One region of the Pseudomonas sp. MLB6B genome, then DNA from elsewhere that is predicted to be linked to it. Evidence: predicted binding sites of a transcription regulator. Region 1 holds the regulator's gene; each other region holds the start of a gene.
The links. Region 1 encodes sigma-54, which starts transcription at its own class of promoters, with help from an activator protein. Its sites were predicted from a motif close to ANTGGCATNNANNTTGCTNT; they were not measured.
Positions count from the first base shown of each region.

Region 2: flgB (flagellar basal body rod protein FlgB) is a predicted target of sigma-54. The motif match lies at 7,440-7,459, and genes of this name have one in related genera.
Region 3: glnA (glutamate--ammonia ligase) is a predicted target of sigma-54. The motif match lies at 4,763-4,782, and genes of this name have one in related genera.

Region 1 covers NZ_CP199313.1:4,457,271-4,467,899, reverse strand. The annotation lists gene pmbA (metalloprotease PmbA) at 1-824, shown strand, start outside; gene ACSMEV_RS19760 (FagA protein) at 961-1,362, shown strand; gene ACSMEV_RS19755 (class II fumarate hydratase) at 1,355-2,731, shown strand; gene ACSMEV_RS19750 (hypothetical protein) at 2,756-3,217, shown strand; gene ACSMEV_RS19745 (superoxide dismutase) at 3,219-3,830, shown strand; gene ACSMEV_RS19740 (ZIP family metal transporter) at 3,842-4,735, shown strand; gene ACSMEV_RS19735 (HPr family phosphocarrier protein) at 4,764-5,036, opposite strand; gene rapZ (RNase adapter RapZ) at 5,057-5,911, opposite strand; gene ptsN (PTS IIA-like nitrogen regulatory protein PtsN) at 5,914-6,378, opposite strand; gene hpf (ribosome hibernation-promoting factor, HPF/YfiA family) at 6,391-6,699, opposite strand; gene ACSMEV_RS19715 (RNA polymerase factor sigma-54) at 6,776-8,269, opposite strand; gene lptB (LPS export ABC transporter ATP-binding protein) at 8,446-9,171, opposite strand; gene lptA (lipopolysaccharide transport periplasmic protein LptA) at 9,171-9,695, opposite strand; gene lptC (LPS export ABC transporter periplasmic protein LptC) at 9,682-10,257, opposite strand; gene ACSMEV_RS19695 (KdsC family phosphatase) at 10,266-10,629, opposite strand, start outside.
Region 2 covers NZ_CP199313.1:2,358,571-2,369,199, forward strand. The annotation lists gene bkdR (Bkd operon transcriptional regulator BkdR) at 1-439, shown strand, start outside; gene ACSMEV_RS10405 (MFS transporter) at 813-2,159, shown strand; gene ACSMEV_RS10410 (flagellar brake protein) at 2,619-3,362, opposite strand; gene ACSMEV_RS10415 (flagella synthesis protein FlgN) at 3,446-3,913, opposite strand; gene flgM (flagellar biosynthesis anti-sigma factor FlgM) at 4,084-4,395, opposite strand; gene flgA (flagellar basal body P-ring formation chaperone FlgA) at 4,584-5,333, opposite strand; gene ACSMEV_RS10430 (chemotaxis protein CheV) at 5,399-6,328, shown strand; gene cheR (protein-glutamate O-methyltransferase CheR) at 6,382-7,209, shown strand; gene flgB (flagellar basal body rod protein FlgB) at 7,504-7,911, shown strand; gene flgC (flagellar basal body rod protein FlgC) at 7,914-8,357, shown strand; gene ACSMEV_RS10450 (flagellar hook assembly protein FlgD) at 8,371-9,066, shown strand; gene flgE (flagellar hook protein FlgE) at 9,096-10,415, shown strand.
Region 3 covers NZ_CP199313.1:353,470-364,098, forward strand. The annotation lists gene ACSMEV_RS01435 (glycogen/starch/alpha-glucan phosphorylase) at 1-249, opposite strand, end outside; gene ACSMEV_RS01440 (YkgJ family cysteine cluster protein) at 451-855, shown strand; gene typA (translational GTPase TypA) at 966-2,786, opposite strand; gene thiI (tRNA uracil 4-sulfurtransferase ThiI) at 2,913-4,367, opposite strand; gene glnA (glutamate--ammonia ligase) at 4,878-6,284, shown strand; gene ACSMEV_RS01460 (chorismate mutase) at 6,439-6,981, shown strand; gene glnL (nitrogen regulation protein NR(II)) at 7,239-8,324, shown strand; gene ntrC (nitrogen regulation protein NR(I)) at 8,321-9,757, shown strand; gene pqqF (pyrroloquinoline quinone biosynthesis protein PqqF) at 9,834-10,629, shown strand, end outside.

The DNA.
Region 1 (10,629 bases):
GTTTCGTCGGTGGCTACGCTTCGACCCGACACAGCCTGAGCTGCGTGATGATCGCCGAAGGCGACGGGCAGATGCAGCGCGACTATTGGTATGACGTCAATCGCCAGGGCACGCTGCTGGCCGACCCCGTGAGCATCGGCCAGCGTGCGGCGCAGCGTGCCGCCAGCCGCTTGGGCGCCCGCCCGGTAGCGACCTGCGAAGTGCCGGTGCTGTTCTCTGCGGAGTTGGCCGGTGGCCTGTTCGGCAGCTTCCTCGGGGCGATTTCCGGCGGCAACCTCTACCGCAAATCCTCGTTCCTCGAAGGCTGCATCGGCCAGCGCCTGTTCCCGAGCTGGCTCACCCTCGACGAACGTCCGCACATTCCTCGCGCCTTGGCCAGCGCCGGTTTCGACGGCGATGGCCTGGCCACCTACGCCAAGCCATTCGTGGAAAACGGCGAGCTGGTTTCGTATGTGTTGGGCACCTATTCCGGACGCAAGCTGAAGCTGCCGAGCACGGCCAACGCCGGAGGCGTGCACAACCTGTTCGTGACCCATGGCGACGACGACCAGGCCGCGTTGATCAAGAAAATGGGGCGTGGCCTGTTGGTGACCGAGCTGATGGGGCATGGCCTGAACATGGTGACCGGTGATTACTCGCGCGGCGCCGCTGGCTACTGGGTGGAGAGCGGCGAGATCCAGTTCGCCGTTCAGGAAGTCACGATCGCCGGCAACATGAAGGACATGTTCCAGCAGATCGTCGCCATCGGTAACGATCTGGAAACCCGCAGCAACATCCATACGGGTTCGGTGTTGATCGAGCGCATGACCGTCGCAGGCAATTGACAGGCTGATGGCCTCGTAAAAATCCCTGTTGGAAAGAAGACCCGGCCATCGCGCCGGGTCTTTTGTTTGTGGGGCGGCTCTTGAAGTGATTCTATTTATCAATTAATAATGAATATCATTCTGCACATCATGGTCGATGCTGTTCATGAACACCGTTCTCCACGAATTGCCCTACCTGGAAAACTGGCGCTGGCTGAGCCGCCGCATCCGCTGTGCCATCGAGCCCGATGAGCCGCGCCTGATCGAACACTACCTCGCCGAAGGACGCTACCTGGTGTGCTGCACCGACACCGCGCCCTGGACCGTAGCACTCACCTCGTTCCGCCTGCTGCTCGACACCGCCTGCGACCGCATGCTGCCGTGGCACTGGCGCAGCCAGTGCCTGGACCAGGCCTGGCGCCCGCTGCTGGACCTGCGCACCCTCAACCGCAGCGAATGCAACCAGCTCTGGCAACCCTATGCGCTGCAACTGGCCAAGTGCGTGCTGCTGCCATCGATTTCCCACGAAGAACTGATGCAAGGATTTGACGATGAGTGAGACCCGTATCGAGCGTGACAGCATGGGCGAGTTGCAGGTGCCGGCCCAGGCCCTCTATGGGGCCCAGACCCAGCGCGCGGTCGACAATTTTCCGGTCAGCGGCCAGCGCATGCCGGCGCAGTTCATCCGCGCGCTGCTGCTGGCCAAGGCCGCCGCGGCCAAAGCCAACATCGAGCTCGAACAGATCAGCTCGGCCCAGGGCGAGGCCATTGTCCAGGCGGTCGAGCAACTGCTGGCCGAAAACTTCATCCAGCACTTCCCGGTCGATGTGTACCAGACCGGTTCCGGCACCAGCTCCAACATGAACGCCAACGAAGTGATCGCCACCTTGGCCAGCCGCGTGCTGGGCGAGGCGGTCAACGCCAATGACCACGTCAACTGCGGACAGAGCAGCAACGACATTATCCCCACTAGCATCCACGTCAGCGCGGCGCTCGCGGTGCGCGAGCAGTTGCTGCCGGCCTTGCAGCATCTGGCCCAGGCCATCGAAGCCAAGGCCGGACAGGTACACCACCACATCAAGACCGGTCGCACCCACCTGATGGATGCCATGCCCGTACGCCTGAGCCAGGTGCTCGGTGGCTGGGCTGCGCAGGTCAAGGGCGCCCAAGCGCACATCGAGTCCACCTTGCCGGCATTGCAGGCTTTGGCTCAGGGCGGCACTGCGGTCGGCACCGGCATCAACGCCCACCCCGAGTTCGCCGCAGGTTTCGCTCGCGAGCTGAGCACCTTGACGGGCGTAGAATTCGTGCCCGGCGCCAACCTGTTCGCTCTGATCGGCTCGCAAGACACCGCCGTAGCGTTGTCGGGCCAGCTCAAGACCGCTGCCGTGGCCCTGATGAAGATCGCCAACGACCTGCGCTGGATGAACTCCGGCCCTCTGGCCGGCCTTGGCGAAATCGAGCTGCAAGCCCTGCAACCGGGCTCTTCGATCATGCCGGGCAAGGTCAACCCGGTGATTCCGGAAGCCACGGCGATGGTCGCCGCGCAGGTCATCGGCAACGACGCCACCATCGCCGTTGCCGGGCAGTCGGGCAACTTCGAGCTGAACGTGATGCTGCCGGTCATCGCCCGCAATCTGCTGGAAAGCATCGAGCTGCTGGCCAACACCAGTCGCCTGCTGGCCGACAAAGCCATCAGCAGCTTCACGGTCAATGACGCCAAGCTCAAGGAAGCGCTGTCGCGCAATCCGATCCTGGTGACGGCGCTCAACCCCATCATCGGCTACCTCAAGGCTGCCGAGATCGCCAAGACCGCCTACAAGCAAGGGCGGCCGATCATCGAGGTGGCGCTCGAACACACCGACCTGTCCCGCGACCAGCTGCAAACCCTGCTGGACCCGGAAAAACTGACTGCCGGCGGTCTCTGACCCGCCGCGCCGAGGAGGTTCGTCATGCTGCACTGGAAACGCACCACGCAACACGCCAACGCGCTGTTCGAGCAGGGCGATCTGGTCGATGCCCGGGAGCTCTATCTGCAAGCCCTGGCCCTGGCCCAGGTGCTGTTCGAGCGCTGGCATGACGTCGACGAAGCGGTGGCGGTGTTCGTCATCGCCCACCACAACCTGGCCGACCTGCATCTGGCGTTGAACCAGCCCCATGAGAGTGCCGACTACCTGTGCTCGGCGCACCAGCGCCTGTTGCAGGCCAGCCAGGATCTGCGTCTGTCGCAGCCGCTACGCGACGCTGTTTTGCGCCATAGCGCCAGAACCTACATAGAATTGCTGAATTTCATCGCCGAATACGGTCAATACCCTCGTACCGAACGATTGCTCAATCGCAATGCGGCCGTGGCCAGCGAGCTGAGCGCTCAGCCGGACGTGACCTCCACAACCCCTGCCTACGGAATTCACTGACATGTCTTACGAATTGCCAAAAATCGCTTACGCCTACGACGCGCTCGAGCCGCACATCGATGCGCAGACCATGGAAATCCACCACACCAAGCACCACCAGACTTACGTCAACGGCTTGAATGCCGCCGTGGAAAACACCGAGTGGGCCGACAAACCGGTCGAGGAACTGGTCGCTGCGGTCAAGCAACTGCCCGAGAACCTGCGCGGTCCGGTCACCAACCACGGTGGTGGCCATGCCAACCACAGCCTGTTCTGGACCGTCATGTCGCCCAACGGCGGCGGTGAGCCGGTCGGCCAGGTCGCCGAAGCCATCAAGGCCGAACTGGGCGGTTTCGAAGCCTTCAAGGAAGCGTTCACCAAGGCTGCGCTGACCCGCTTCGGCAGTGGCTGGGCCTGGCTGAGCGTCACCCCGGAGAAAAAGCTGGTGGTGGAAAGCAGCGGTAACCAGGACAGCCCGTTGATGCATGGCAATACGCCGATCCTGGGCCTGGACGTATGGGAGCATGCCTACTACCTGAAGTATCAAAACCGCCGTCCTGAATACATCGGTGCCTTCTACAACGTCATCGACTGGCAGGAAGTCGAGCGTCGTTACCTCGAAGCCACTCGATAAGCAGATCGCCCATGCGCTCACAGGTGATGTCGGTCGGTAGCGTGCGCCTGTTCAGGCAAGCGCTGGGTATCTTGCTGGTGCTGGTCGGCACTGCGCTGCTGGTCGCGCGGGGCATCGCCTGGCTGGAGCTCGAGCCACGCATGCTGCGTGCGCTCGAAGGGGGTGCGCTGTGCGCGCTGGGTACTGCACTTGGCGCGGTACCGGTCTTGGTGGTGCGCAGCATGCCGGTGGCGCTGGCCGACACACTGCTGGGCTTCGGCGCCGGCGTGATGCTGGCCGCTACGGCGTTCTCGTTGATCATTCCAGGGCTGGAAGCGGCGCAGTCGATCGGCTACAGCCCTTGGGGCGCTGGCGCTTTGATCAGCTTCGGTCTATTGGGCGGAGCACTCTGCCTGTTTCTGGTCGACCTCAAGGTCTCTGGCGCCTCACCCGAGGCGTTAGTGGGCAACGGCACTCACCCGGTGATCGCGGCGCGCATCTGGTTGTTCGTGATCGCCATCATCGCCCACAACATTCCGGAGGGCATGGCCATCGGCGTCTCCGCCGGCGGCGGCATGCCCGACGCCGACAGCCTGGCCATGGGCATCGCTTTGCAGGATGTGCCTGAAGGGTTGGTGATCGCCTTGGTCTTGGCTGGGGCGGGCATGTCGCGCTTCAGGGCGTTTCTGATCGGTGCCGCTTCCGGGTTGGTCGAGCCTGTGGCGGCAGTGGTCTGCGCCTGGTTGGTCAATGTCGCCGAGCTGCTATTGCCGCTGGGCCTGGCATGCGCGGCCGGCGCCATGCTGTTGGTGGTCACCCAGGAAATCATTCCCGAATCGCGCAGCAATGGGCACCACCGCCTGGCCAGCTTGGGGCTATGTCTCGGCTTCTGCCTGATGATGGTGATGGATACTGCGATGTCCTGAGGATCGAAGCAGGTGCGGGGAGGGCGGTCTACTCTCCTTCGTCGAACTTGTTCTCGATCAGTTCCACCAAGCCTGCCAATGCCTCGTCCGCTTGCTCACCCTCAGTGTGCAAATGCACTTGGGTGCCTTTGCCAGCAGCCAGCATCATCACGGCCATGATGCTCTTGCCGTCCACCAGCTTGTCGGGTGCGCGTCCTACCTTTACCTGGCAGGGGAAACGCCCGGCCACACCCACGAACTTGGCGGCGGCCCGGGCATGCAGGCCGAGCTTGTTGACGATGGTGATTTCACGGGCGGGCATTGGAGGGTGGATCCTGTGGGCTAGAGGTCGCGATGGCGAACCTGGACATTTTTCAGGGTTTGTTGCAAAAGGGCGCCGAGGCGTTCGGTGAGGTAGACCGAGCGATGATGGCCGCCGGTGCAGCCAATGGCGATGGTGACGTAGGCACGATTGCTGGCGGCGAAGCGTGGCAGCCATTTGAGCAGGTAGCTGGAGATGTCCTGGAACATCTCCTCGACATCGGGTTGCGCGGCCAGATAGTCGATCACCGGCTGCTCGAGACCGGAATGGTCGCGCAGCTCGCAGTTCCAGTAAGGGTTGGGCAGGCAACGCACGTCGAACACCAGATCGGCGTCGACCGGCATGCCTCGCTTGAAACCGAAGGATTCGACCAGAAACGCCGTGCCAGGCTCGGGCTGGTTGAGCAAGCGCAGCTTGAGCGAGTCGCGCAATTGATACAGGTTGAGGTTGCTGGTGTTGATCTTGAGGTCGGCCAAATCCGCGATCGGGCCAAGTAGATCGGTTTCCACGCGAATGGCTTCGGCCAGCGAACGGTCCGCAGTGGTCAGCGGGTGGCGACGACGGGTCTCGGAGAAGCGCTTGAGCAGGATGTCTTCGTCGGCGTCCAGGTACACGACGTTGCACTGGATGTGCTTTGACCGAACATCTTCCAGCAGGGCGGGAAAGCGCGACAGGTGGCCCGGCAGGTTGCGTGCGTCGATGGACACCGCCACCTTGGGCTGCTGCAACTCAGCCTTGAGCAGGACGTTTTCCGTCAGTTGCGGCAGCAGGCCGGCCGGCAGGTTGTCGATGCAGTAAAAGCCGTGGTCTTCCAGTACATCCAGGGCGGTACTCTTGCCGGAGCCGGAGCGACCGCTGACGATGATCAGGCGCATGGTCAGGCCTCGTTCTGAACGTCCAGGACAACCTGGTACAGGGCCTCGCTGGTGGTGGCCGCACGCAGGCGTTCGCGTACTTCTTTGCGGTCCAGCATGCTGGCGATCTGGCGCAGCAGCTCGAGGTGGGCATCGGTGGCCGCTTCCGGGACCAGCAGCACGAACAGCAGGTCCACCGGGGCGCCGTCGATGGCGTCATAGTCGATAGGGGCATCGAGGTGCAGCAGGGCACTGACCGGTGCAGTGCAACCGGGCAGGCGGCAATGAGGAATGGCAATGCCGTTGCCGAAACCGGTGGAGCCCAGTTTTTCACGGGCGACCAGTTTTTCGAAGATGTCGTGCATCTCCAGTTCCGGCACCTGTTCGGCGATGAGGGTGGCGACCTTTTCCAGGGCGCGCTTCTTGCTACCGCCCGGCACGTTCGCGAGCGAACGGCCGGGGGTCAGAATGGTTTCAAGTCGGATCATGGATGGGGGGTGTCAGCGGGCCGCTGCGCCTTGCAGCAGGCTTTGCTGTTTTTCCTTGTGTTTTTTCAGTTGGCGATCAAGCTTGTCAGCCAGCGCATCGATCGCTGCATACATGTCTTCGTGTTCTGCGTTGGCAACCACTTCACCACCAGGAATCTGCAGCGTCGCTTCGACTTTTTGCTGCAGCTTCTCGACTTTCATGATGACCTGCACGTTGGTGATCTTGTCGAAATGACCCTCCAGACGTTTGAGCTTCTGCTCCACGTAATCGCGCAGGGGTGGGGTGACTTCTACATGGTGTCCACTGATGTTGACTTGCATACAGCTTCTCCTTATTGCCGTGCATAAAGAGGCAGGTGTTGCACCTGCCACTGAAACGCTGTGGCACATCCAGGCGTTACATCAGCCGCTTGCGTTCACTGGAGGGCGCGATGCCCAGCGACTCGCGGTACTTGGCGACGGTGCGACGTGCTACCTGGATGCCTTGAGCCTCCAGTAAACCAGCGATCTTGCTGTCACTCAATGGCTTTTTCTGATTTTCCGCCGCCACCAGTTTCTTGATGATCGCGCGGATTGCCGTGGACGAACATTCGCCGCCTTCGGCCGTGCTGACGTGGCTGGAAAAGAAGTATTTCAGCTCATAGATACCGCGCGGCGTGTGCATGTACTTCTGCGTGGTGACCCGGGAGATGGTCGACTCGTGCATGCCCACGGCTTCGGCGATGTCGTGCAGGACCAGCGGCTTCATGGCCTCGTCGCCCAGGTCGAGGAAACCACGTTGGTGCTCGACGATTTGCGTGGCCACCTTCATCAGCGTTTCGTTGCGGCTTTGCAGGCTCTTGATGAACCAGCGCGCTTCCTGCAATTGGTTGCGCATGAAGGTGTTGTCGGCACTGGTGTCGGCGCGGCGCACGAAGCCTGCGTACTGCGCGTTGACCCGCAGGCGCGGCACCGCTTCCTGGTTCAGTTCCACCAGCCAGCGCTCGTTGTCCTTGCGCACGATGACGTCGGGCACTACGTATTCGGGTTCGCTTGACTCGATCTGCGAGCCCGGGCGCGGGTTGAGGCTTTGCACCAGCTCGATGACCTGGCGCAGCTCGTCTTCCTTGAGCTTCATGCGGCGCATCAGCTGGCTGTAGTCGCGGCTGCCGAGCAGGTCGATGAAGTCACTGACCAGGCGCTGCGCCTCTGCCATCCACGGCGTATTGGCCGGCAGCTGGCGCAGTTGCAGCAGCAGGCACTCGCCCAGGCTCGTGGCGCCGATGCCGGCAGGTTCGAACTGCTGGATGCGGTGCAGCACCGCCTGCACTTCGTCGAGTTCGATGTCCAGTTCGGGATCGAACCCCTCGCAGATTTCTTCGAGGGAGTCTTCCAGGTAACCCTGGGGGTTGATGCTGTCGATCAGGGTGACGGCGATCATGCGATCGACGTCCGACATCGGCACCAGATTGAGCTGCCACAGCAGATGGCTTTGCAGGCTTTCCCCGGCCGAGGTGCGGGTGGTGAAGTCCCACTCGTCGTCGTCGTTGCTGGGCAGGCTGCTGGCGCTGGTCTGATAGATGTCTTCCCAGGCCGTATCGACCGGCAGCTCGTTGGGAATGCGCTCGCCCCAATCCCCTTCTTCGAGGTTCTCGACCGTGGTGGTGGTCTCCTGGAAGGAAGTGTCGTGCGCTTCACTGGCAGGCTTGCTTTCGGCGTTGTCGGCCATGGGATCGTTGTTGTCGAAGTCTTCGCCTTCTTCCTGGCGTTCGAGCATCGGGTTGGATTCCAGGGCCTCCTGGATTTCCTGCTGAAGATCCAGAGTGGAAAGCTGGAGCAGACGAATGGCCTGTTGCAACTGCGGGGTCATCGTCAGTTGCTGGCCCATTTTTAGGACGAGCGATGGTTTCATGGCTGGGGCTAATTACCTTGTTCGCCGGCGCGCAAGCGCCATCCACTACACGAGGGCGCCGCGGCGCCAATTTTAAGCAAGTTGTATGCCTGAAACTGTAACGTTTGCCTAGGGCGCTGTGTCAAATAAAGTGCGATCCAGCCTCGATCAATGCGGCGGGCACGCCCGCCGAACATTCACAGTCTGAACTCGTGTCCCAGGTAGACCTCTTTCACCAGGTCGTTGGCCAGGATGGTAGCCGAATCGCCCTCGGCGATCAGCTGACCGTCGTTGACGATGTATGCCGTTTCGCAGATGTCGAGCGTTTCACGTACGTTGTGGTCGGTGATCAGCACGCCAATGCCTTTGGCCTTGAGGTGATGGATGATCTGTTTGATGTCGCCCACGGAAATCGGGTCGACCCCGGCGAAAGGTTCGTCGAGCAGGATGAATTTCGGCGCGGTCGCCAACGCACGGGCGATCTCCACGCGGCGACGCTCACCGCCCGACAGGCTCATGCCGAGGTTGTCACGGATGTGGGTGATGTGGAATTCCTGCAGCAGGCTTTCCAGCGCCTGACGCCGGCCGTCGCCGTCGAGCTCCTTGCGGGTCTCGAGGATGGCCATGATGTTGTCGGCCACCGACAGCTTGCGGAAGATCGACGCTTCCTGTGGCAGGTAGCCGATACCGGCCTTGGCGCGGCCGTGCATGGGCTGGTGGCTGACGTCGAGATCGTCGATCAGCACCCGACCCTGATCGGCCTGGACCAGGCCGACGATCATGTAGAAGCAGGTGGTCTTGCCCGCGCCGTTGGGCCCGAGTAGGCCGACGATCTGACCGCTGTCGATGGACAGGCTGACGTCGCGAACGACCTGCCGGCTTTTATAGCTCTTGGCCAGATGTTGGGCTTTGAGGGTTGCCATCACTCGGCCTTCTTCTTCGGCTGGATCACCATGTCGATACGCTGGCGCGGTGCGGTGACGTTGCCGCCACGGCCCGCTGTGGCGATCTGGGACTTGGTGTTGTAGACGATCTTCTCGCCTTCGGTGGTGTTGCCTTCGTTTTCCACCTTGGCGCGATCGGTGAGCACGACCAGGTCTTTCTGCGCCTGGTACTGGATGGTCACTGCCCAGCCTTTCATCTTGTCAGGCTTGGCTGCGCTCTGTTGCTGCTCGAAATACGCCAGGTTGCCGACCGAAGTGAGCACGTCGATGTCGCCGGACGCCGCACGGGTGATGGTCACGGTATTGCCTTTGATCATCATCGAACCCTGGGTGATGATGACATCGCCGGTGTAGGTGGCCACGCCTTGCTTGTCGTCCAGGTGCGCGTTGTCGGCCTGGATGCGGATCGGCTTGTCGCGATCGGTCGGCAGGGCCCAAGCGCTCGCGCTACCCAGTGCTGCGCTCAGGCTGAGCAAAAGGGGAAGGGTTTTAACGAGCCTCATACTGTCCTCTTACGTTGGACAGCAGGTCCATCCTGCCGTCTTTCAAGTACGCCTTCATGCCTGTGCCCGTAGTGGTGCCACCGGCGCCGTCGATTCTAACGGCTTGCTCGGTCTGCGCATATTGCTTCTGCGGGAACACGGTCATGCGGCTGCTGGTGATCAGCGTGTCGCGGTTCTTTTCATCGGTGCGGGCGATCCTGACCGAATCGATCAGTTCCACCTCGGTGCCATCGGGATTGACCTCGGCGTGCTCGCTCTGGATGTGCCAGGGAAAGGCGGTGCCGCGGTACATCTGCAGGTCCGGCTGGGTCACCAGAGTGACTTCGCTGGCCTTGACGTGCTCGATCTTGTCAGCGGTCATTTCGTACTGGCGCTTGCCGTCGGGCAGAAACTGCACGCTGTGGGCGTTGATCGCATAGTAGTCGATCGCGTTCTCGTCGACCTGCGCCTGTGGCGTGTCGTCGAGGAAACTTTCCGGGCTCAGATTCCAGTAGCCCACGGCGCCCAGCAGGGCGGCGATCACGCTGAACAGAACGATGTTCTTGGCTTTTTTGCTAAACATGTGCAGCTCTACAGGTAATGGGCGTGGGCAGTGTCCAACGTGTCCTGGGCCTGCATGATGAGTTCGCAGAACTCCCTTGCGGCGCCTTCGCCGCCGCGCGCGAGCGTGATGCCGCGGGCGTGCTGACGCACGAATGGCGAGGCGTTGGCCACCGCCATGCCGAGGCCGACGCGGCGAATCGCCGGCAGGTCGGGCAGGTCGTCTCCCAGGTAGGCAACCTGTTCATAGTTCAGGTTCAGTTCCGCTAGCAAGCCGTCGAGCACAACCAGCTTGTCTTCGCGGCCCTGGAACAGGTGGTCGATACCCAGGTTGCGGGCGCGCCGTTCCACGACCGGGCTGGAGCGACCGGTGATGATCGCGGTCATCACACCG
Region 2 (10,629 bases), 2.1 Mb from region 1:
GGAAAACGCCCGTATCACCAACGCCGAACTGGCCCGCTCGGTGAACCTCTCGCCCACGCCCTGTTTCAACCGGGTACGGGCCATGGAAGAGTCGGGACTGATCCGTCGGCAGGTGACCCTGCTGTCACCGCAAGTGTTGGGGCTGGACGTCAACGTGTTCATCCATGTGAGCCTGGAGAAGCAGGTGGAGCAGTCGCTGCACGGTTTCGAGGACGCCATCGCCGAGCGCGCCGAGGTGATGGAGTGCTACCTGATGACCGGTGATCCGGACTACCTGCTGCGCGTGCTGCTGCCGAGCATCCAGGCCCTGGAACGCTTTCTCGACTACCTGACGCGGCTGCCGGGGGTGGCGAACATCCGCTCCAGCTTCGCCCTGAAGCAGGTGCGCTATAAGACCGCGCTGCCGCTGCCGGCCAATGGGCTGACCTTGCGCGAGTGAGAGGGGAGGCCAAAGACACGCCGTTCAACCGCCGCGGGCTGTGATCGCCAGCTACTGGAGCAAGGTCCGCTCATGCTCCGCTTCCATAGCTGCTACCGAAACCAATGCCCTGATCGCTTTCTACTTGCCTTTGCTTCCCGGGAACTGTCGGCTCCGCTGTCCATCGAACGCTGTGCCGCTGTCCAGCCCCGCTTGCCGAGCGCTTCATGCCCGCAGCCGGCTGAAGCAGGCGCGCTGTGGGTCGGACCGGCCCGACTACGACAACCTCTTGACTCGCTGCGCCGCCTTGGCACCTTTTCCTGGGGCCAAGTGGGGAAGCGGGTTTAAGCTTGCCAGCTGTACTCCACCAGACCAGGGAGCCCGCCCGGGACGTATGCGCCATATCTGGAAGTCTTTTCGCTCGTTGTACTTCGCCGCGCTGATGATGCTGATCGGCTCGGGTCTGCTCAGCACCTACCTGGCCTTGCGCCTGGCGGCCGACCAGGCCGATAGCCTGTGGGCCGGTGCGCTGATGGCGGCCAACTATTTCGGCCTGGCCCTGGGCGGCAAGGTGGGCCACCGGCTCATCGCCCGGGTCGGCCATATCCGCGCTTATGCCACTTGTGCCGGTATCGTCGGCGCCGCCGTGCTCGGCCACGGCCTGACCGACTGGCTACCGGCCTGGGTCGGGCTGCGGGTGGTGGTGGGTCTGGGCATGATGTGCCAGTACATGGTGCTGGAGAGCTGGCTCAACGAACAGGCCGACGCCAAGCAGCGCGGTGCGGTGTTCAGTTGCTACATGATCGCTTCCTACCTGGGCCTGGTACTCGGCCAGCTGATTCTAGTGGTGCACCCGCAACTGGGTCTGGAACTGTTGATGCTGGTCGCCATGTGCTTCGCCCTGTGCCTGGTGCCGGTGGCCATGACCCGGCGCATCCACCCGGCGCCCCTGCGCCCGGCACCGATGGACCCCTTGTTCTTCATCAAGCGCGTGCCGCAGTCGCTGTCGACCGTGCTCGGTGCGGGGCTGATCGTCGGCGCGTTCTATGGCCTGGCGCCGTTGTACGCCAGCAGCCAGGGTCTGAGCACCGAGCAGATCGGTCTGTTCATGGGCTGCTGCATCTTCGCCGGCTTAGTGGTGCAGTGGCCGCTGGGCTGGTTGTCCGACCGCTACGACCGCGCCGTATTGATCCGCAGTGTGGCGGTGGGCCTGGCGGTAGCGGCGTTGCCTTTGGCGATCTTCCCGGCGGTGCCGCTGGAGATCCTCTTCGGCATGGGCTTCTTGATCTCGTTGCTGCAGTTCGGCCTGTATCCGCTGGCGGTGGCGTTCTCCAACGACCACGTGGAAAGCGAGCGGCGCGTGTCGCTGACGGCCATGTTGCTGGTGACCTACGGCGTCGGCGCCAGTATCGGGCCGTTGGCTGCGGGCGTGCTGATCAAGCTGTTCGGGACGCAGATGCTCTATGCCTTCTTCGCCTTCTTCGCCCTGGTGCTGGTATGGCGCATTCGGCCGCAGGCGGTCACCGGGTTGCATCAGGTCGAAGATGCGCCGCTCAGCCACGTGGCCATGCCGGCAACCAGTTCGCCGCTGTCGGCGGCGCTCGATCCGCGGGTCGATGAGCAGACGGTGCAGGATGTGATGCAGGCGCCGGTGGCGGCGGAGGATACCGAGGAGGAAGAGGGCGCAGAGCAGGCGCAGGAAGCGCAGGGCGTGGAGGAAAAAGTCGCTGGTAAACCGTGAAGGGAGTGGTGAGGAGGCTTGCAGGGAACGACTGAGCCTGGGGCACGGCTGAATCGGCTGCTCGCTTCGAGGTGCGCGTACGCCCCAGGAGTGCACTGATCTGTGGGAGCGGCTTGAGCCGCGATCGCCGGCACCGCCGGCCCAATGACCACCATACCCATCGACAGGCAGAGCATGGCGTCTGACCCAGGGCAGCGTTACCGCCCGTCGCGGCTCCAACCTAGGCACCGCATCAATCCTGGGTAATTTTGGTCAGCGCCATTGGGCCGGCGTTGCCGGCCATCGCGACTCAAGTCGCTCCAACAGTGAAGGTGGCGTTGCCGACTATCGCGACTCGAGTCGCTCCAACAGTGAAGGTGGCGTTGCCGACCATCGCGACCGATCGGAGCACCGAACCGGCCGCTCCAACAGGGGAGGCGGCGCTGCGCCTGTCCAGGCAGCGTCCTCTGCGAACCGGACTCAGTAATCGTCTTTGTCGAACCGCCGCGCCTCGCGCTGCAGTTGGTACACGAAACTTTCCACCCGGCGCTGGCCCTGGCCGCTGAGGTTGTGGAAGCGCACGCCGGCAAAGGTGGTGTTGATGCGCTCTTCGAAATGCAGGTGGCGCAGCTCCACCATCGTTTCGGTCAGGCCCAGCGGGGCGCCGGCTTTCATACGCTCGTACACCTGACCAAGTTGCAGACGGCTTTCCACATCGCCTTCGAAGCGCAGCTTGCACCCGGTCGCGGAAATGTCCAGCAGCTTGCCGCGCAGCGGCCCGTCGCCCCGCAGGTGCTTACCGTCGAGCACGACATCCACCAGTTGTGACAGCTTCAGCGCGGCGCGGAAGGCATTGCGGCGCTGGTGGTAGGTGATTTCGCTAGGCAGAGGCCCACGGTAGCAACGATGGCCGTCGATCTCGGTGATGCTCAGGGGGTGGTTGCATTCCCACGCCACGCGCACGCCGTCATGGAAGCCCTCGACCCGGAACGGCTCGCCGTTCTCGATGTAGCGTTCGCCGTCGCGGGGCATCAGCTCGTCCAATGCCAACACATCGTTGTCCTTGTCGACGTGCACCACGTAGCTCTGGAAGCGCTGGTCGCGTTCGGGAAAGGTAAGAATCAGGGGGTCGTGGCTGTCGAGCAGTTGGCGCAGGTTGGCGTTGATCTCCAAAGGGGTGGCCAGCACTTTGGGTGGCTGTGGAGCATCGGCGTCATTGAACACGGGTTAACTATCTCCAGGCAAAAAGCGTCACATCCAGGTCGCGGCATTTTGCCAGTATGGAGGGCGGCTTGATAGGGGGCTGATCACACCTGGCTGAGCGGCCGGCGTCGAGCCATGGGCGAGGTGCCGCCACGGCTGTCGTACAGGGAGGGCGAGTCGCCACCCATGAGGATGCGTACTTGGTTGCTGGTGATGTGCTGCTGCACCTGGATGATCCGGCCGTTGGTCTGGTTGACCTCCTGGCAAGCGTCGAGCAGTTCGCCGAGCAGATCGAGCCGTTGCAGTATCACCTCGCCTTGGGCCGATTGCGCGGCCAAGGCCTGCACACCCTGGCGATCGGCCGACAGGCCCAGCTCGGCGAGCAGTTGCGTGCGGCGGCGGCCGTGCTGTTCGAGCAGTACGATCAGCGACTGCTTGCGCGCCAGGATCGTCTCCAGCACGGCCATGTCGCGCCCATGCAGGGCCACCGCTTCACCCTGCAACAGCTCGAGCAGTTCTTGGGCGGGGGCGATGTCGTCTTCGATGAGGTGCAGCAGGGTGGTGTCGTGCATGGCTAGGTCCTGTGTGAAATCGATCTCGCTCGAATCTGCCGCATCCGCGCGCGGTGCTGCCGGCACTGCTTGCGCCGAGGGTGCGCTCGCGTCGCTGCGTGCCGGAGCCGTCCAATGCAGCTCAGGTCAGGTGAAACACAGGCCATACCCTTCGAATCAGCGGAGTGGACTCAACGCTGGTTCTCGAGATCGAGCATCTTGCTGGCGACACGGCCCGCATCGACCTGATAGCTGCCATCGGCGATGGACTGCTTGAGCTGCGCTACGCGCGCGCTGTCCACCACGGGCTGATCGCGCAGCTTGTCGGTGATGGTCTTCAACTGTTGCGCCTCCTGGCTGAGATGGACCGCTTCGCCACTGGCGCTGCTGGCCTTGGCCTGGTCGGCGACCGCTGGTTTTTCGGCAGGACCGGTGGCGGCGGTGCTGCGGGTTCCGCCGGCCACGGCCGGCGGATTGTTCAAACGATTGAAATCAATGACCATGATCGAAAACCTCTGGGGATATGGACGCTTGCCTTGTTTTCGGCCACCCCTGGAAAAACTTTAGGCACCACTGCACGGCCGCCCATCGGCGAGCCCACGGTGTGCGGTGCCGCACAGTTTAAGAAAGGCCTCAGGCTAGCGCCAGCCCATTGGCCCTGGCGTCATCCCCACCGGTCCGATATCGCCACTTACATTGCCACTTCGACCTGCCCCGGCGCCGTCACCCGCGCCTTGATCACCCGTTTGGAATTGAGGTTGCGCACACGGATCTGTTCGGCCAGGCCGCCCTTGCTCAAAGCCTCGCCCGGCATGCGCACGCTCAAGGTGCCGCTGCGCGCGATGATCACCACATGGTCGCCCTTGCGAATCAATTCGGCCTGTTCCAAATGCTGCGGCGTCAACACCTGGTCGAGCACGGTGGGCCGCAACAGCTTCATGCCCACCACTTGGTCCAGTTCGGTGATGAAGCCCTGGCCGAGGCTGCCGACATCGCGCTCGCGCAGGGCCACGTCGCCTTCGCCCACCACGCTTTCGCGCTTGAGCGGGCGCACCATCACCACCACGTCGCGGAACAGCTTGACCGTGGCGGGCACGAACACCGTCCACGGACCGCCGCCGGCGCAGCTCACGCGCACGGTGACACGACCCATGGGTGTCGCCGGACTTTCCAGCGATGCGTCGAGGGCCTGGCTGCACTCGGGCATGCGCAAGCGCGGGTCGAGCGTGTTGACCGCCACCTCGTAGCGTCCGGGGGTTTGCGTGCTCGCAAGATAATCCTCGACCTTGAACTCAAGAAATCCCTGAGTCACGCCGATAAGTTGTTCAGGCGAGGTAAACGCCTGCGCCAGCACCCTGGCGCCGGGTGCCCACAGGCACAGAGCCGCCAGCAAGGTGGTCAGCCGCGTCAGTCGTCGGAAATTTGTCGTTTTCATAGGCATGACGCTCAAAAAAGCAAAGCCCGTGCCGACTTGGTATCAGGGCATCAGGTGTGAAGGAGTCGGGCATGGCGGGTGTAATGGATTCGGTCAACCAGCGCACGCAGCTGGTCGGGCAGAATCGTCTCGAGCTGCTGCTGTTTCGCCTCAACGGCGCACAGCTTTACGGGATCAACGTGTTCAAGGTGCGCGAGGTGCTGCAATGCCCGCCCTTGACGCTATTGCCCAGGTCGCATCCGGTGGTGCGTGGCGTGGCCAACATCCGCGGCGCCACCATCCCCATCCTTGACCTGTCGATGGCCACCGGCCTGCCGGGTCTGCAAGAAGAGCTGTGCAACAGCTTCGTGATCATCACCGAGTACAACACCAAGACCCAGGGCTTCCTCGTGCACTCGGTCGAGCGCATCGTCAACATGAACTGGGAAGAGATCCACCCGCCACCCCGCGGCACCGGTCGCGACCATTACCTGACCGCCGTGACCCGCGTGGACAACAAGATGGTCGAGATCATCGACGTGGAGAAGGTGCTGGCCGAAGTGGCGCCGACCTCCGAAGCGGTGTCGGAAGGTGTGATCGACGCCGAGGTGCAGGACAAGGCCGTGATGCTGCGGGTGCTTACCGTCGACGATTCGTCGGTGGCGCGCAAGCAGGTCAGCCGCTGCTTGCAGACGGTGGGCGTGGAAGTGATCGCGCTCAACGATGGCCGTCAGGCGCTGGACTATCTGCACAAGATGCTCGATGAGGGCAAGCATCCGGAAGAGGAGTTCCTGATGATGATCTCCGACATCGAAATGCCGGAAATGGACGGCTATACGCTGACCGCCGCCATCCGCAGCGATCCGCGCATGCAAAAGCTGCACATCGTCCTGCATACTTCGCTATCCGGCGTATTCAACCAGGCGATGGTGAAGAAGGTCGGTGCGGACGATTTCCTCGCCAAGTTCAGGCCTGACGACCTCGCCCAGCGGGTCGTCGACCGGATCAAGGCGACGCACTGAAACGACCGGGGGTCCGGCCCCCGGTGTCAAAGATTGAGAATGAGGCGGCGACAGTGTCTACGGCTACTACCGATTTCGAGCAATTCAGGGTTTTCCTGGAAAAAGCCTGTGGCATCTTGTTGGGCGACAACAAGCAATACCTGGTCTCCAGCCGCCTCAACAAACTGATGGAGCAGCAGGGCATCAAGTCGCTCAGCGAGCTGGTGCAGCGCATCCAGACCCAGCCGCGCAGTGGCTTGCGCGAGCAGGTGGTCGACGCCATGACCACCAACGAAACCCTGTGGTTTCGCGACACCTACCCCTTCGAGGTGATGAAGAACCGGGTCATCCCCGAGTTCATCAAGAACAACCCCGGCCAACGCCTGCGCATCTGGTCGGCGGCCTGCTCGTCGGGTCAGGAGCCGTACTCGCTGTCGATGACCCTCGACGAGTTCGAGCGCAGCAACCTCGGCCAGCTGAAGATGGGCGCGCAGATCGTCGCCACCGACCTCTCCAGCTTGATGCTGAACAACTGCCGCACCGGTGAGTACGACAGCCTGGCCATCGCTCGCGGTCTGTCGCCCGAGCGCCTGCAGCGCTATTTCGACAGCAAGGGGGCAGGGCGCTATGCGGTCAAGCCGGCGATCCGCAGCCGCGTGGAATTCCGTTCGTTCAACCTGCTCGACAGCTACGCGGCGTTGGGCAAGTTCGACGTGGTGTTCTGCCGCAACGTGCTGATCTACTTCTCCGCCCAGGTGAAGAAGGACATCCTCATGCGCATCCACGGCACGTTGAAGCCGGGCGGCTACCTGTTCCTCGGCGCTTCCGAAGCGCTCAACGGCCTGCCGGACCACTTCCAGATGGTGCAGTGCAGCCCAGGCATCATCTATCAGGCCAAGTAGCTAACCGCTTCATCTTCCAAGCCAGCGCCCATGCGCTGGCTTTTTCGTTGATGGGCGTTCGACCGCCAGCACGCCAGTCGATCGACGCCCCGTCAAAAAATTGATTTTCCCGCTGCAATCCCGCCGATTTGCCGCTGTTTGCCGCCAAGCCGGCAGCACTTTGCCGCTTTTCCCGCTGACGGTTCGTCCGCTGCTGGCATCGACCCCACGTACTTCAACGCTTTTGCCGATCTGGCACAACCCTTGCTATCTCAGTCTCAAACGATCTTCGGTCAACCCGCGCAGGTTCCAGACATGAGCATCAACTTCGACAAAGCGCTCGGCATCCACCAGCAGGCGATGAATTTCCGTGCCCAGCGCGCCGAGGTGCTGGCCAACAACATCACCAACGCCGACACGCCCAACTACAAGGCGCGCGACCTGGACTTCTCGTCGATGCTGGCGGCCGAAGCGAACAAGCAGAACAGCGGCGGCATCGCCCTGAACCGCACCAACGGTCGGCACATCGAGGCCGAAGGCCTGGCCAGCGCCGACGATTCGCTCAAGTATCGGATTCCGACCCAACCGTCGATCGACCAGAACACCGTCGACGCCCAGGTCGAGCAGTCCAACTACGCGCAGAACGCCCTCGACTTCCAGGCCAGCTTCACCCTGCTCAACAACAAATTCAAAGGGCTGGTGTCGGCCCTGCGCGGAGAGTGACCATGTCCCTTGCCAACGTCTTCAACATCGCCGGTAGCGGCATGAGCGCGCAGAACACGCGCCTCAACACCGTGGCCTCGAACATCGCCAACGCCGAAACCGTGTCGTCGAGCATCGACCAGACCTACCGCGCGCGGCATCCGGTGTTCGCCACCACCTTCGAACAGGCGCAAAGCGGCGCCGGGCAATCTTTGTTCGAGGACCAGGGCCAGGCCGGGCAGGGCGTGCAGGTCAGCGGCATCGTCGAAGACCAGAGCGAGTTGCAGGCCCGCTACGAACCCAACCACCCGGCGGCGAACAAGGACGGCTACGTCTATTACCCCAACGTCAACGTGGTGCAGGAGATGGCCGACATGATTTCCGCCAGCCGCTCGTTCCAGACCAACGCCGAGTTGATGAACACGGCCAAGACCATGATGCAGAAAGTGCTGACGCTGGGTCAGTAATTGGGATATCGACATGACGACCACGACCGCCACCACCGGCTCGGCTTACCTGACATCGCTGCAAAAGAGCACCGACGCCACCAACGGCAGCACGGGTGCGGCCGGCAGCGCGCTGGGCAAGGACGCGTTCCTCAAGCTGCTCGCCACACAAATGCAGAACCAGAACCCGCTCGACCCACAGGAGAACGGCGAGTTCGTCGCACAGCTGGCGCAGTTCAGCAGCCTGGAAGGCATGCAGACGCTCAATAGCTCCGTGAACAGCATTCTCCAGGGCTTCCAGTCCTCCACCGCATTGCAGGCCTCCTCCTTGGTGGGGCGCAACGTGGTGGTGCAGACCGACAAGGCCAATGTCGAAGCCGGCCAGTCGCTGACCGGCTCGGTCAACGTCACCGGCTCCAGCACCTCGGTGAAGGTCGACGTCTACAACGACAAGGGCGATGTGGTGCGCAGCATCGACCTGGGCAGCAAGGCCAGCGGCCTGGCCGACTTCACCTGGGACGGCCTCGACGATGCCGGCCAGGCCGTGGCCTCGGGTGTGTACAGCTTCAAGGCCACCGCCGACATCAAGGGCACGGCCACGGCCATGACCACCAACTTGCCGGCCAAGGTCAACAGCGTCACTACGGGCGTGAACGGCAGCGAAATGATGTTGAACCTGGCAGGGATGGGCAGCGTTGCCCTGTCGAAAGTACAAATGATCGGAATCTGAGGGCCGACCCCGTCGGCAGGAGTGAGTAAATGTCTTTCAATATTGGACTGAGCGGGCTGTACGCGGCCAACAAGGCCCTCAACGTCACCGGTAACAACATCGCCAACTCCGCCACCACCGGCTTCAAGGCCTCGCGTGCCGAATTCGCCGACCAGTACGCCTCTTCCGTGCGTGGCACCAGCGGCCGTACCCAGGTCGGCAGCGGCGTGCGCACCGACGCGGTGTCGCAGCAGTTCACCACCGGCAACATCGTCGGCACCGGCAAGAGCCTGGACTTGGCCATCGACGGCGACGGTTTCTTCGCCATGAGCGACAACGGCTCGCGCATCTATACCCGTGCCGGCGCTTTCTACAGCGACAAGGAAGGCAAGGTGGTCAACGCCTCCGGCGCGACCCTGCAGGGCTACCCGGTCGATGCCAACGGCCAGATCGTACGCGGCGCGCTGACCGATCTGAAGATCGACACCGGCAACCTGGCGCCCCGTGCCACGTCGAAAGTCAGCGAAACCCTGAACCTCAACTCCACGGAAGCTGCGCCTGCGCTCACGCCGTTCGACCCGTCCGACGTCAAGACCTACAACTACACGTTCAACACCGACCTGTACGACAGCCAGGGCAACCTGCACCAGCTGAACCAGTACTTCGTGCGCGACACGGTCAACAACGCCTGGACCATGTACACCACGGTCAACGGTCGCAATCCGGCCGATCCGACCAACACCACGCCGCTGGTCAACACCCTGCCGTTCAAGTCCGACGGCTCGCTCGACACCGCTTCGATGGCCGCCGGCCCGGTCGCGGGCGGCATGAGCATCGCTACCGACAAGACGTTCAAGATGGACAACTGGGTACCGGCCGCGAAGAACGCTGCTGGCGCCTGGGCCAGCAACGGCGCTGTCGCCAATGACGGCGGCGTCGGCCTGGACATGCTCGCCACCACGCAGTACAACGCGGCCTCGGCGACCACCGCCAAGGATCAAGATGGCTATTCCACCGGTGAGCTGACCGGCCTGACGGTCGATCAGAGCGGCAACCTGTTCGCCAACTTCACCAACGGTCGTGACAAAGTCATCGGCCAGGTCGCCGTCGCCACCTTCGCCAACATGCAAGGGCTGACCCCGGTCGGTGGCACGGCGTGGCGCGAGTCGTACAACTCGGGCGTGGCGGTGGTCGGTGAGCCGGACACCGGCACCTTCGGCAAGATCGCCGGCGGCTCGCTGGAAGACTCCAACGTCGACCTGACCGGTGAGCTGGTCAATCTGATCAAGGCGCAGAGCAACTACCAGGCCAACGCCAAGACCATCTCGACCGAAAGCACTGTGTTGCAGACCATCATCCAGATGACCTGATGGGTGGGTGAGGGGTGAGGCGCATGGCCTTGTTTCTGTGGGCCAACGCCTCGTCCCGGTCCTACGCTGGCAGCACGGTTTCCTGGCCGATCGCGGTAGCTGGGATGGGCCGGCGTTGCCGGCCATCGCGGCTAAAGCCGCTCCCACGGTAAGGCGCTCCTGTAGTGAGTCGCTTCTGCAGTGGGTCGCTTCTGTAGTGCACCGTTCCCGTGTA
Region 3 (10,629 bases), 520 kb from region 1:
GCCGATGAGGAATTCCAGGGAAAGGTAGTACACCCGCTTCTGGTTGCGCCGGTAGGCGCGCCGGGTGTGGTCCATCCAGTGCTCGACCATGTGGTCACGGGCGGCCAGTGCCACGGCTTCGAACCAGTCGTGCTCGAAGGCGTGCTCGGGGTCCTTGCCGACCGAATAGGTCAGCTTGGCCAGTACGGCGGCGCGGAATTCGGCCACCTCGGCGTCACGTGTTGCGCGGTCCTGGGGTTCCTGGGGCATACGACATCCTCGGAAAGATTGACGGAGGCTTCGAGAAAGGAAGAGTGGTGAGACTAGACGCTTCGACCCAGAGCGCCGCCGACGGTTCGTCCGGGTTGATGGCCTGAGGCCATTCGGGCGAAAGGTTGTTCACATTTTGAGCAACTCCGGTATGATCGCGCGCCCTGGACCCTGATCCGCCTACCTGTACGCCCTGACCTAATGAAAAGCACCCTGATTGCCGCCGCCGAAGTCGACCGCCTGGAAACCTGGCAGCGCTACACCAGCCACATGTGCGGTGGCTGCCATTCGACCTGCTGCACCCTGCCCGTGGAAGTGAAGATCAACGACCTGGTGCGCATCGGCGTGGTCGACGAGTTCGAGAAGAGCGAGCCACCCAAGGCTATCGCCAAACGTTTGCAGAAAGATGGCATCGTCGAGCGCTTCAACCAGAAGTCCGGCATCTTCACCCTCACCCGCATGAGCAACGACGACTGCCTGTACCTGGATCGCAAGAGCCGCCTGTGCACCATCTACGACAAGCGCCCCGACACCTGCCGCAACCATCCACGGGTCGGGCCGCGGCCGGGGTATTGTGCGTATAAGCCCAAGGCGCAGGTGCGCTGAGGACGGGCGCATACGGTCGCTGCGCCGCCTGAGGCGAGCGGCAAAACCCGGACAAACAAAAACGCCCCCGGCCTTTCGACCGGGGGCGTTTTCATTCAGCCAGAACTCACTCAGTTCTTGGCTTTCTTGGCAGCGCGGGTACGCTCGCCTTCGTCCAGGATCTTCTTGCGCAGGCGGATCGACTTCGGCGTGACTTCGCACAGCTCGTCTTCCTGGATGTATTCCAGGGCCTGTTCCAGGGTGAAGCGAACCGGCGGCACCAGGGCGATGACTTCGTCTTTACCCGAAGCACGCATGTTGTCGAGCTTCTTGCCCTTGGTCGGGTTGACGCCCAGGTCGTTGTCGCGGCTGTTCTGACCGATGATCTGGCCACCGTAGATTTCCTGGCCGTGCTCGACGAACAGCTTGCCGCGCGCTTGCAGGGTTTCCAGCGAGTAGGTCAGGGCCTTGCCGGTTTCGACCGACACCAGAACGCCGTTGAGGCGACCGGACATGTGGCCGGACTTGACGTTGTCGTAGCGATCGAAGATCGAAGTCAGGATGCCTGCACCGTTGGTCAGGGTCAGGAACTGGTTACGGAAACCGATCAGACCACGAGCCGGGATGTTGTATTCCAGGCGCACACGGCCCTTGCCATCCGGGACCATGTTGGTCAGGTCGCCTTTACGCAGGCCCATCTCTTCCATGACCTTGCCCTGGGATTCCTCAGGGATGTCGATGGTGACGTTTTCGAACGGTTCCTGCTTCACGCCGTTCACTTCGCGGATGATCACTTCAGGACGGCCCAGGGCCAGCTCGAAGCCTTCGCGGCGCATGGTTTCGATCAGTACCGACAGGTGCAGCTCGCCACGGCCCGAGACCTTGAACTTGTCCGGGGAATCGGTCTCTTCGACGCGCAGGGCTACGTTGTAGAGCAGTTCCTTGTCCAGACGGTCCTTGATGTTGCGGCTGGTGACGAACTTGCCTTCCTTACCGCAGAACGGCGAATCGTTGACCTGGAAGGTCATGGAAACCGTTGGCTCGTCGACGGTCAGCGGCTTCATGGCCTCGACGGCGGTCGGGTCGCACAGGGTGTCGGAGATGAACAGCTCGTCGAAACCGCTGATGCAGACGATGTCGCCGGCCTGGGCTTCTTCGACGTCCACACGGTGCAGACCATGGTGGCCCATCAGCTTGAGGATACGGCCGTTGCGCTTCTTGCCGTCGGCATCGATGGCGACCACCGGGGTGTTCGGCTTGATGCGGCCACGGGCGATGCGGCCGACGCCGATGACGCCGAGGAAGCTGTTGTAGTCCAGTGCGGAGATCTGCATCTGGAACGGACCGTCACGGTCGACCGCCGGGGCAGGCACGTGGTCGATGACCGCTTGGTACAGCGGGGTCATGTCTTCGGCCATGGCGGTGTGGTCCAGACCGGCGATGCCGTTCAGGGCCGAGGCGTAGACGACCTGGAAGTCCAGCTGCTCGTCGGTGGCGCCGAGGTTGTCGAACAGGTCGAAGATCTGGTCTAGCACCCAGTCAGGACGCGCGCCCGGACGGTCGACCTTGTTGATCACGACGATCGGCTTGAGGCCGGCTTCGAAGGCCTTCTTGGTCACGAAGCGGGTTTGCGGCATAGGGCCGTCTTGCGCGTCGACCAGCAGCAGCACGGAGTCGACCATCGACATCACACGCTCCACCTCGCCACCGAAGTCGGCGTGGCCGGGGGTGTCGACGATGTTGATGTGGTAGCCGTTCCAGTTGATGGCGGTGTTCTTCGCCAGAATGGTGATGCCGCGCTCTTTTTCCTGGTCGTTGGAGTCCATGACGCGCTCGTCGTTGAGCTCGCCGCGCTCCAGGGTGCCGGACTGACGCAGGAGTTTGTCTACCAGGGTGGTCTTACCATGGTCGACGTGGGCAATGATGGCGATGTTACGCAGATTTTCGATCACAAAAGCATCTCGAGCAGAGGATTCGGTTGCCGCCAGCTTAGCGGCCAAATATGAAGCGATATGACTCAGTGGGCCCGTTGGTCGGGAGGGCGATGGCGGATGCTGCCGCCATACAGCCCTGGGGTCTTATGCCGGACGATAAACACGCACATTGGCATGTCCCTCACTGAGCAGGTGGTGTGCGTGCAAACGGCTCATCACACCCTTGTCGCAATAGAGCAGGTACTGACGGGTCTCGTCGAGCTGCTTGAAGCGACTGTTGATTGCGTAGAACGGCATGGCCTGCACCTCGATGCCGTCGATTTCCAGCGGCTGGTCTTCCAAGGCGTCGGGGTGGCGGATGTCGATGACGATCTGGCCAGGCAATACCTGGGCCACTTCCTCGATCTCGATGTCCTTGCCCAGCTCGTCGATGACGTTGTCGATCGAGACGAAGCGGGCACGCTCCAGCGCGCTGTCGAGCACGGCCATGTCGAAATGCTGTTCTTCGTGGACGACCCGGTCCGGTTTGGCGCGGGTGGTCGGGTTCACCGAGATCACGCCGCAGTACTCGGGCATGTGCCGGGCGAAGTCGGCGGTGCCGATCTGGTAGGCGGTATCGATGATGTCCTGCTTGTGGCTGGCCAGCAGCGGGCGCAGCACCAGCTTGTCGGTGGCCTGGTCGATCACCGAGAGGTTGGGCAGGGTCTGGCTGGAGACCTGGGAAATCGCCTCGCCGGTGACCAGCGCATCGATCTCCAGACGGTCGGCGATGCGGCTAGAGGCGCGCAACATCATGCGCTTCAAGGTCACGCCCATGTAACGGTCGTCGACCTTGCCGAGAATCTCCCCCACCACTTCCTCGAACGGCACGCTGATGAACAGCACGCGCTGGCTGCTGCCGTACTTCTTCCACAGGAAATGCGCGACTTCCATCACGCCCAGTTCGTGGGCGCGGCCGCCGAGGTTGAAGAAGCAGAAATGTGTGACCAGGCCGCGGCGCATCATCTGGTAGGCCGCCACGGTGGAGTCGAAGCCACCGGACATCAGCACCAAGGTCTGCTCCAGAGCGCCCAGCGGGTAGCCGCCCATGCCCTGGTGCTGGCCGTGGATGATGTACAGGCGCTGGTTGCGGATTTCGATGCGCACCAATACTTCGGGGTTCTTCAGGTCGATGCCGGCGGCGCCGCACTGCTGGCGCAGCTGGCTGCCGACGTAGCGATCGACGTCCATGGAACTGAAATCGTGGTGGCCGCCGCGCTTGCAGCGCACGGCGAAGCGCTTGCCGGCCAGCAGGTGGCCGAAATGCGCGCGGCACTTGGCGACGATGTCGTCGAAGTCGCCCAGCGGGTATTCCTCGATGCGCAGGCAATGGGCGATGCCCGGCGTGCAGCTCAGGCGCTCGATCATTTCACGCAGGACCTTCTCGTCCTCGAGGCGGGTGACCACTTCGAGATTGTCCCAGACACCCTCCACCACCAGCTCGGGATCGAGGTCCTTGAGCACGGCGCGGATGTTCTTCGCGAGCTGGCGGATGAAGCGCATGCGCACCGGCCGGCTCTTGATGGTGATTTCTGGGAAGACTTTGACGATCAGTTTCATGGTCACAGGGCGCGATGGGCTCACCGAAAAATGAGGGGCGCGGATTATATCGGAAATGTTCCGATGTTTGAGCATTTTTTGCACAAAATCTGTTTGCGCATGACTGAAGGCCCCGTGCAATAAGGACTCTGTAGGCGACCGGCCGGCGCTCCGGTTCAGTCGCGATGGACCGCGCAGCGACCCCGAACGCCCCAACCTCCTTATGACAGGAAATACATGTGCTGCCAGAGTTGGGGCCGCGTTGCGGCCCATCGCGGCTGAAGCCGCTCCTACAGTCGCACTACATTGGTGCATACAGCGCGTTTCTTGCCTCGAATAGGTGCGCTATTGACGGCCCATGTACTTGTAGATGCCCCAATCCGCCGCCTTTTATCCCGCCCTCGCCATTTTTGGGCACTGGCATGCAAATTGCTCCCTTGTGAGGCAGGTAAGCTTGGCCGACTATCCGTGCCCGGCAACACCCTTTTCCAGGTCGCGGCCAACCGCGTTCCAGACCCACCGGAGGACAGCATGTCGAAGTCGGTTCAACTCATCAAAGATCATGACGTCAAATGGATTGATCTGCGTTTCACGGACACCAAAGGCAAACAGCACCACGTCACCATGCCGGCTCGCGACGCGCTGGAAGACGACTTCTTCGAAGCTGGCAAGATGTTCGACGGCTCCTCCATCGAAGGCTGGAAAGGCATCGAAGCCTCCGACATGATCCTGCTGCCGGACGACACCTCCGCCGTGCTGGACCCGTTCACCGAAGAGCCGACCCTGATCCTGGTCTGCGACGTGATCGAGCCGTCCACCATGCAGGGCTACGACCGCGACCCGCGCGCCATCGCCAAGCGCGCCGAGGAATACCTCAAGACCACCGGCATCGGCGACACCGTGTTCGTCGGCCCGGAGCCGGAGTTCTTCATCTTCGACCAGGTCAAGTTCAAGTCGGACATCTCCGGCTCGATGTTCAAGATCTACTCCGAGCAAGGCTCGTGGATGACCGACCAGGACGTCGAAGGCGGCAACAAGGGCCACCGCCCTGCCGTCAAAGGCGGCTACTTCCCGGTTCCGCCGTGCGACCACGACCACGAAATCCGTACCGCCATGTGCAACGCCATGGAAGAGATGGGCCTGGTCATCGAAGTGCACCACCACGAAGTGGCCACTGCCGGTCAGAACGAAATCGGTGTGAAGTTCAACACCCTGGTCACCAAGGCCGACGAAGTCCAGACCCTGAAGTACTGCGTGCACAACGTGGCCGATGCCTACGGCAAGACCGCTACCTTCATGCCTAAACCGCTGTACGGCGACAACGGCTCGGGCATGCACGTGCACATGTCGATCTCCAAAGACGGCAAGAACACCTTCTCCGGCGAAGGCTATGCCGGCCTGTCCGACATCGCCCTGTACTTCATCGGCGGCATCATCAAGCACGGTAAGGCTCTGAACGGCTTCACCAACCCGGCCACCAACTCCTACAAGCGCCTGGTGCCAGGCTTCGAAGCGCCAGTGATGCTGGCCTACTCGGCCCGCAACCGTTCCGCTTCGATCCGCATTCCTTACGTGTCGAGCCCCAAAGCCCGCCGTATCGAAGCGCGCTTCCCGGACCCGGCGGCCAACCCGTACCTGTGCTTCGCCGCACTGCTGATGGCCGGCCTGGACGGTATCCAGAACAAGATCCACCCAGGCGACGCCGCCGACAAGAACCTGTACGACCTGCCGCCCGAAGAGGCCAAGGAAATCCCACAGGTCTGCGGCAGCTTGAAAGAAGCCCTGGAAGAGCTGGACAAGGGCCGCGCGTTCCTGACCAAGGGCGGCGTGTTCTCCGACGACTTCATCGATGCCTACATCGAGCTGAAGTCCGAAGAAGAGATCAAGGTCCGCACCTTCGTCCACCCGCTGGAATACGACCTGTACTACAGCGTTTGATGCGCTAGACGCCAGGCGTCGACACGTTCGTCCACAACGGCCTTCTTCGGAAGGCCGTTGTTGTTTCAGCTGTCAGGCATATGGGAAGGCTCCTACAAAAGCGCTCTGGAAGAACCAGGCACACTCGATGGCCCACCACTCGAGGAAGCCTTTCATGCGTTCCATCACCCTTACCTTGCTCTTGGTCCTCAGCCTGTCCGGCTGTGCCTCTTCGAGCAAACCCAAGACCCCGCTGGACATCCTGCTCGACACCATCGAAAACCGCTTGGCCCTGGCCGACGGCGTAGCCCTGCTCAAGTGGGACCAGAATCTGCCCGTGCAAGACCTGCCGCGCGAGCAGCAGATCCTGACCCAGGTCCGCGAAGCAGCTGCCGACCATGACCTCGACGCACAGCGGGCGGCAGGCTTCTTCGCCGACCAGATGGAAGCCGGCAAGCTGGTGCAGTACGCCCTGCTCAACCGCTGGGAACGCGAGCAACGGGCGCCGGATACGCCGCGCCTGGACCTGAAGAACGCGCTACGGCCCCAGCTCGACAACCTGCAGCATCAGCTACTCGCCGGCCTGCAACGCTTCGATCGGCAACGGCCGGGCGACTGCAAGCGGGTGGTGGCCGATGCGCTGGCCGAACGTGCAGGCACCGCACTGCATCAACTGGCCCTGCAACGCGCAGCGGGCAGACTTTGCGACCCTCTCTGAAACAAAGCCCTATATTGGTGCACACTAGGGTGCATGACCGGGGCAGACGGTCCACTTTGTTCCATCGACCGCCTGATTCCCGGTCCGAATCGCCCGCTTTCAGGGCCTGAGTCAGAAAATACCGCTTCTTTTCAGAGCCTTGGTTTGTTTCTTGCATTTTGCAGCTGCATGCCGAGCCTCTGCGCTCCTACCCTGGCCCGATCGGGGCATCACGCGCCCAATGCGCCCGCACTGCGGTAATAGAGGTCACCCTTGCCATGACCATCAGCGACGCGCAGCACCGACTGTTGCTGGACAACCTGACCACCGCCACGCTGCTGCTCGATGCCGAACTGCGCCTGGAGTACATGAACCCGGCCGCCGAAATGCTGTTGGCCGTCAGCGGTCAGCGCAGCCATGGGCAATTCATCAGCGAGCTGTTCACCGAATCCGCCGAGGCCCTCAGCGCCCTGCGCCAGGCGGTCGAGCACGCGCACCCGTTCACCAAACGCGAAGCGCTGCTGACCTCGCTCAACGGCCAGAGCATCACCGTCGACTATGCCGTGACGCCCATCCTGCACCAGGGCACCACCCTGCTGCTGCTCGAAGTGCACCCGCGCGACCGGTTGCTGCGCATCACCAAGGAGGAGGCCCAGCTGAGCAAGCAGGAAACCACCAAGATGCTGGTGCGCGGCCTGGCCCACGAGATCAAGAACCCCCTGGGCGGCATCCGCGGCGCAGCGCAGTTGCTGGCCCGCGAGCTGCCCGAAGACGGCCTTCGCGACTACACCGACGTGATCATCGAAGAGGCCGACCGCCTGCGCAACCTGGTCGATCGCATGCTCGGTTCGAACAAACTGCCCTCACTGTCGATGACCAACATCCACGAGGTGCTGGAGCGCGTGTGCAGCCTGATCGACGCCGAAAGCCAAGGTGGCATCACCCTGGTGCGCGACTATGACCCGAGCCTGCCCGACGTGCTGATCGACCGCGAGCAGATGATCCAGGCGGTGCTCAACATCATGCGCAACGCCATGCAGGCCATCGGCCACAAGAACGAGCTGCGCCTGGGCCGCATCAGCCTGCGCAGTCGCGCCATGCGCCAGTTCACCATCGGCCATGTGCGCCACCGTCTGGTGGCGCGGGTCGAGATCACCGACAACGGTCCGGGCATTCCCGCCGAACTGCAAGACACCCTCTTCTACCCTATGGTCAGTGGGCGCCCGGACGGCACCGGGCTGGGCCTGGCCATCACGCAGAACATCATCAGCCAGCATCAGGGTCTGATCGAATGCGAGAGCCATCCCGGCCACACCACCTTTTCGATATTCCTGCCGCTGGAACAAGGAGCCACCGCCTCATGAGCCGAAGTGAAACCGTCTGGATCGTCGACGATGATCGCTCCATCCGCTGGGTCCTGGAAAAAGCCCTGCAACAGGCCGGCATGGCCACCCAGAGCTTCGACAGCGCCGAAGGCGTGATGGGCCGCCTGGCCCGCCAGCAACCGGACGTGATCATTTCCGACATCCGCATGCCGGGCACCAGCGGCCTCGATCTGCTGGCGCAGATCCGCGAGCAGCACCCGCGCCTGCCGGTGATCATCATGACCGCCCACTCCGATCTGGAGAGCGCCGTGGCCTCGTACCAGGGCGGTGCCTTCGAGTACCTGCCCAAGCCGTTCGACGTCGACGAAGCCGTGGCCCTGGTCCAGCGCGCCAACCAGCACGCCCAGGAGCAGCAAGGCCTGGCCGCGCCGCAACCGCTGACCCGCACGCCCGAGATCATCGGCGAAGCGCCGGCCATGCAGGAGGTGTTCCGCGCCATCGGCCGCTTGAGCCATTCCAACATCACCGTGCTGATCAACGGCGAGTCCGGCACCGGCAAGGAGCTGGTGGCGCACGCCCTGCACCGCCACAGCCCACGCGCGGCCTCGCCGTTCATCGCGCTGAACATGGCGGCGATCCCCAAGGATCTGATGGAGTCGGAGCTGTTCGGCCACGAGAAAGGCGCCTTCACCGGCGCGGCCAACCTGCGCCGCGGCCGCTTCGAGCAGGCCGACGGCGGCACCTTGTTCCTCGACGAGATCGGCGACATGCCGGCCGACACCCAGACCCGCCTGCTGCGGGTGCTGGCCGACGGCGAGTTCTACCGCGTCGGCGGCCATGTGCCGGTCAAGGTCGATGTGCGCATCATCGCCGCGACCCACCAGAATCTGGAATCGTTGGTGCAGGCAGGCAAATTCCGCGAAGACCTGTTCCACCGCCTGAACGTGATCCGCATCCACATTCCGCGCCTGGCCGACCGCCGCGAAGACATCCCCGCCCTGGCCCGCCACTTCCTCGCCCGGGCGGCCCAGGAACTGGCCGTCGAACCCAAGCTGCTCAAGCCCGAAACCGAGGCCTTCATGAGCAACCTGCCATGGCCGGGCAACGTACGGCAGATGGAGAACACCTGCCGCTGGATCACCGTCATGGCCTCGAGCCGCGAAGTCTTGATCGGCGACCTGCCGCCCGAGCTGCTCAACCTGCCGCAGGACGCCTCGCCCGTGACCAACTGGGAGCAGGCGCTGCGCCAGTGGGCCGACCAGGCCCTGACCCGTGGCCAGACCAGCCTGCTGGACAGCGCCGTGCCCAGCTTCGAGCGGATCATGATCGAGACCGCCCTCAAGCACACCGCCGGCCGGCGCCGCGACGCTGCGCAACTGTTGGGCTGGGGACGCAACACCCTGACCCGCAAGATCAAGGAACTGGAAATGAACGTCGCCGGTGGTGAAGAGGACGACGGCGAGGAGCACTGAAGCAACGCGGTCTTTCTGAATTCATCGGCGCCGTAAGGCCGATGCGCTAGCATGTGGCTCCCGCCCAGGAGGCCGCATGCCCGATACCACCCGCCACCTGCACCTGCCCAACGGCTTGCGCGTGACCCTGCGCCACGCGCCGCACCTCAGCCGCGCCGCGGCGGCACTACGGGTGCGCGCCGGCAGCCACGACGCACCGGGGCGTTGGCCAGGTCTGGCGCACCTGCTCGAACACCTGCTGTTTCTCGGCACCACACGCTTTCCATTACCCGACGGTTTGATGCGCTTCGTCCAGGGTGTGGGTGGGCAGGTCAACGCCACCACGCGCGAGCGCACCACCGATTTCTTTTTCGAAGTGCCCTGTCCGGCCTTTGCCGGGGCATTGGAGCGCCTGTGCCAGATGCTCGCCGAACCAGAGCTATGCGAAGCGCGGCAACTGGCCGAACGCGAGGTGATCCACGCCGAGTTCATCGCCTGGTCGCGCGATGCGCAGGCGCAGCGCCAGTTCGCCTTGCTGCAAGCGCTGTCGCCGCGCCATCCGCTGCGCGGTTTCCACGCCGGCAACCGCTATACCCTGAACCTTCGGGCGCCGGCCTTCCAGCAGGCCTTGCAGCAGTTTCACCAGCGCTTCTATCGCGGCGCACAGATGACCTTGAGCCTGTGCGGCCCGCAGCCTCTGGACGCGCTGCAAGCATTGGCCGAGCGGTTCGGCAGCCTGTTCGCACCAGGCCCGGCCTACGATCAGGCCGCACCACCAGCGTTGCTCGACGGGCCGCTGCCGACACCGACGCCCCTCGCCCAAGGCTTGCTGCTGGCCCACGAAGGGCTTGGCCCAGGCGCCGAGCAGGCCGTGGCGCTGTTATGCAGCCACT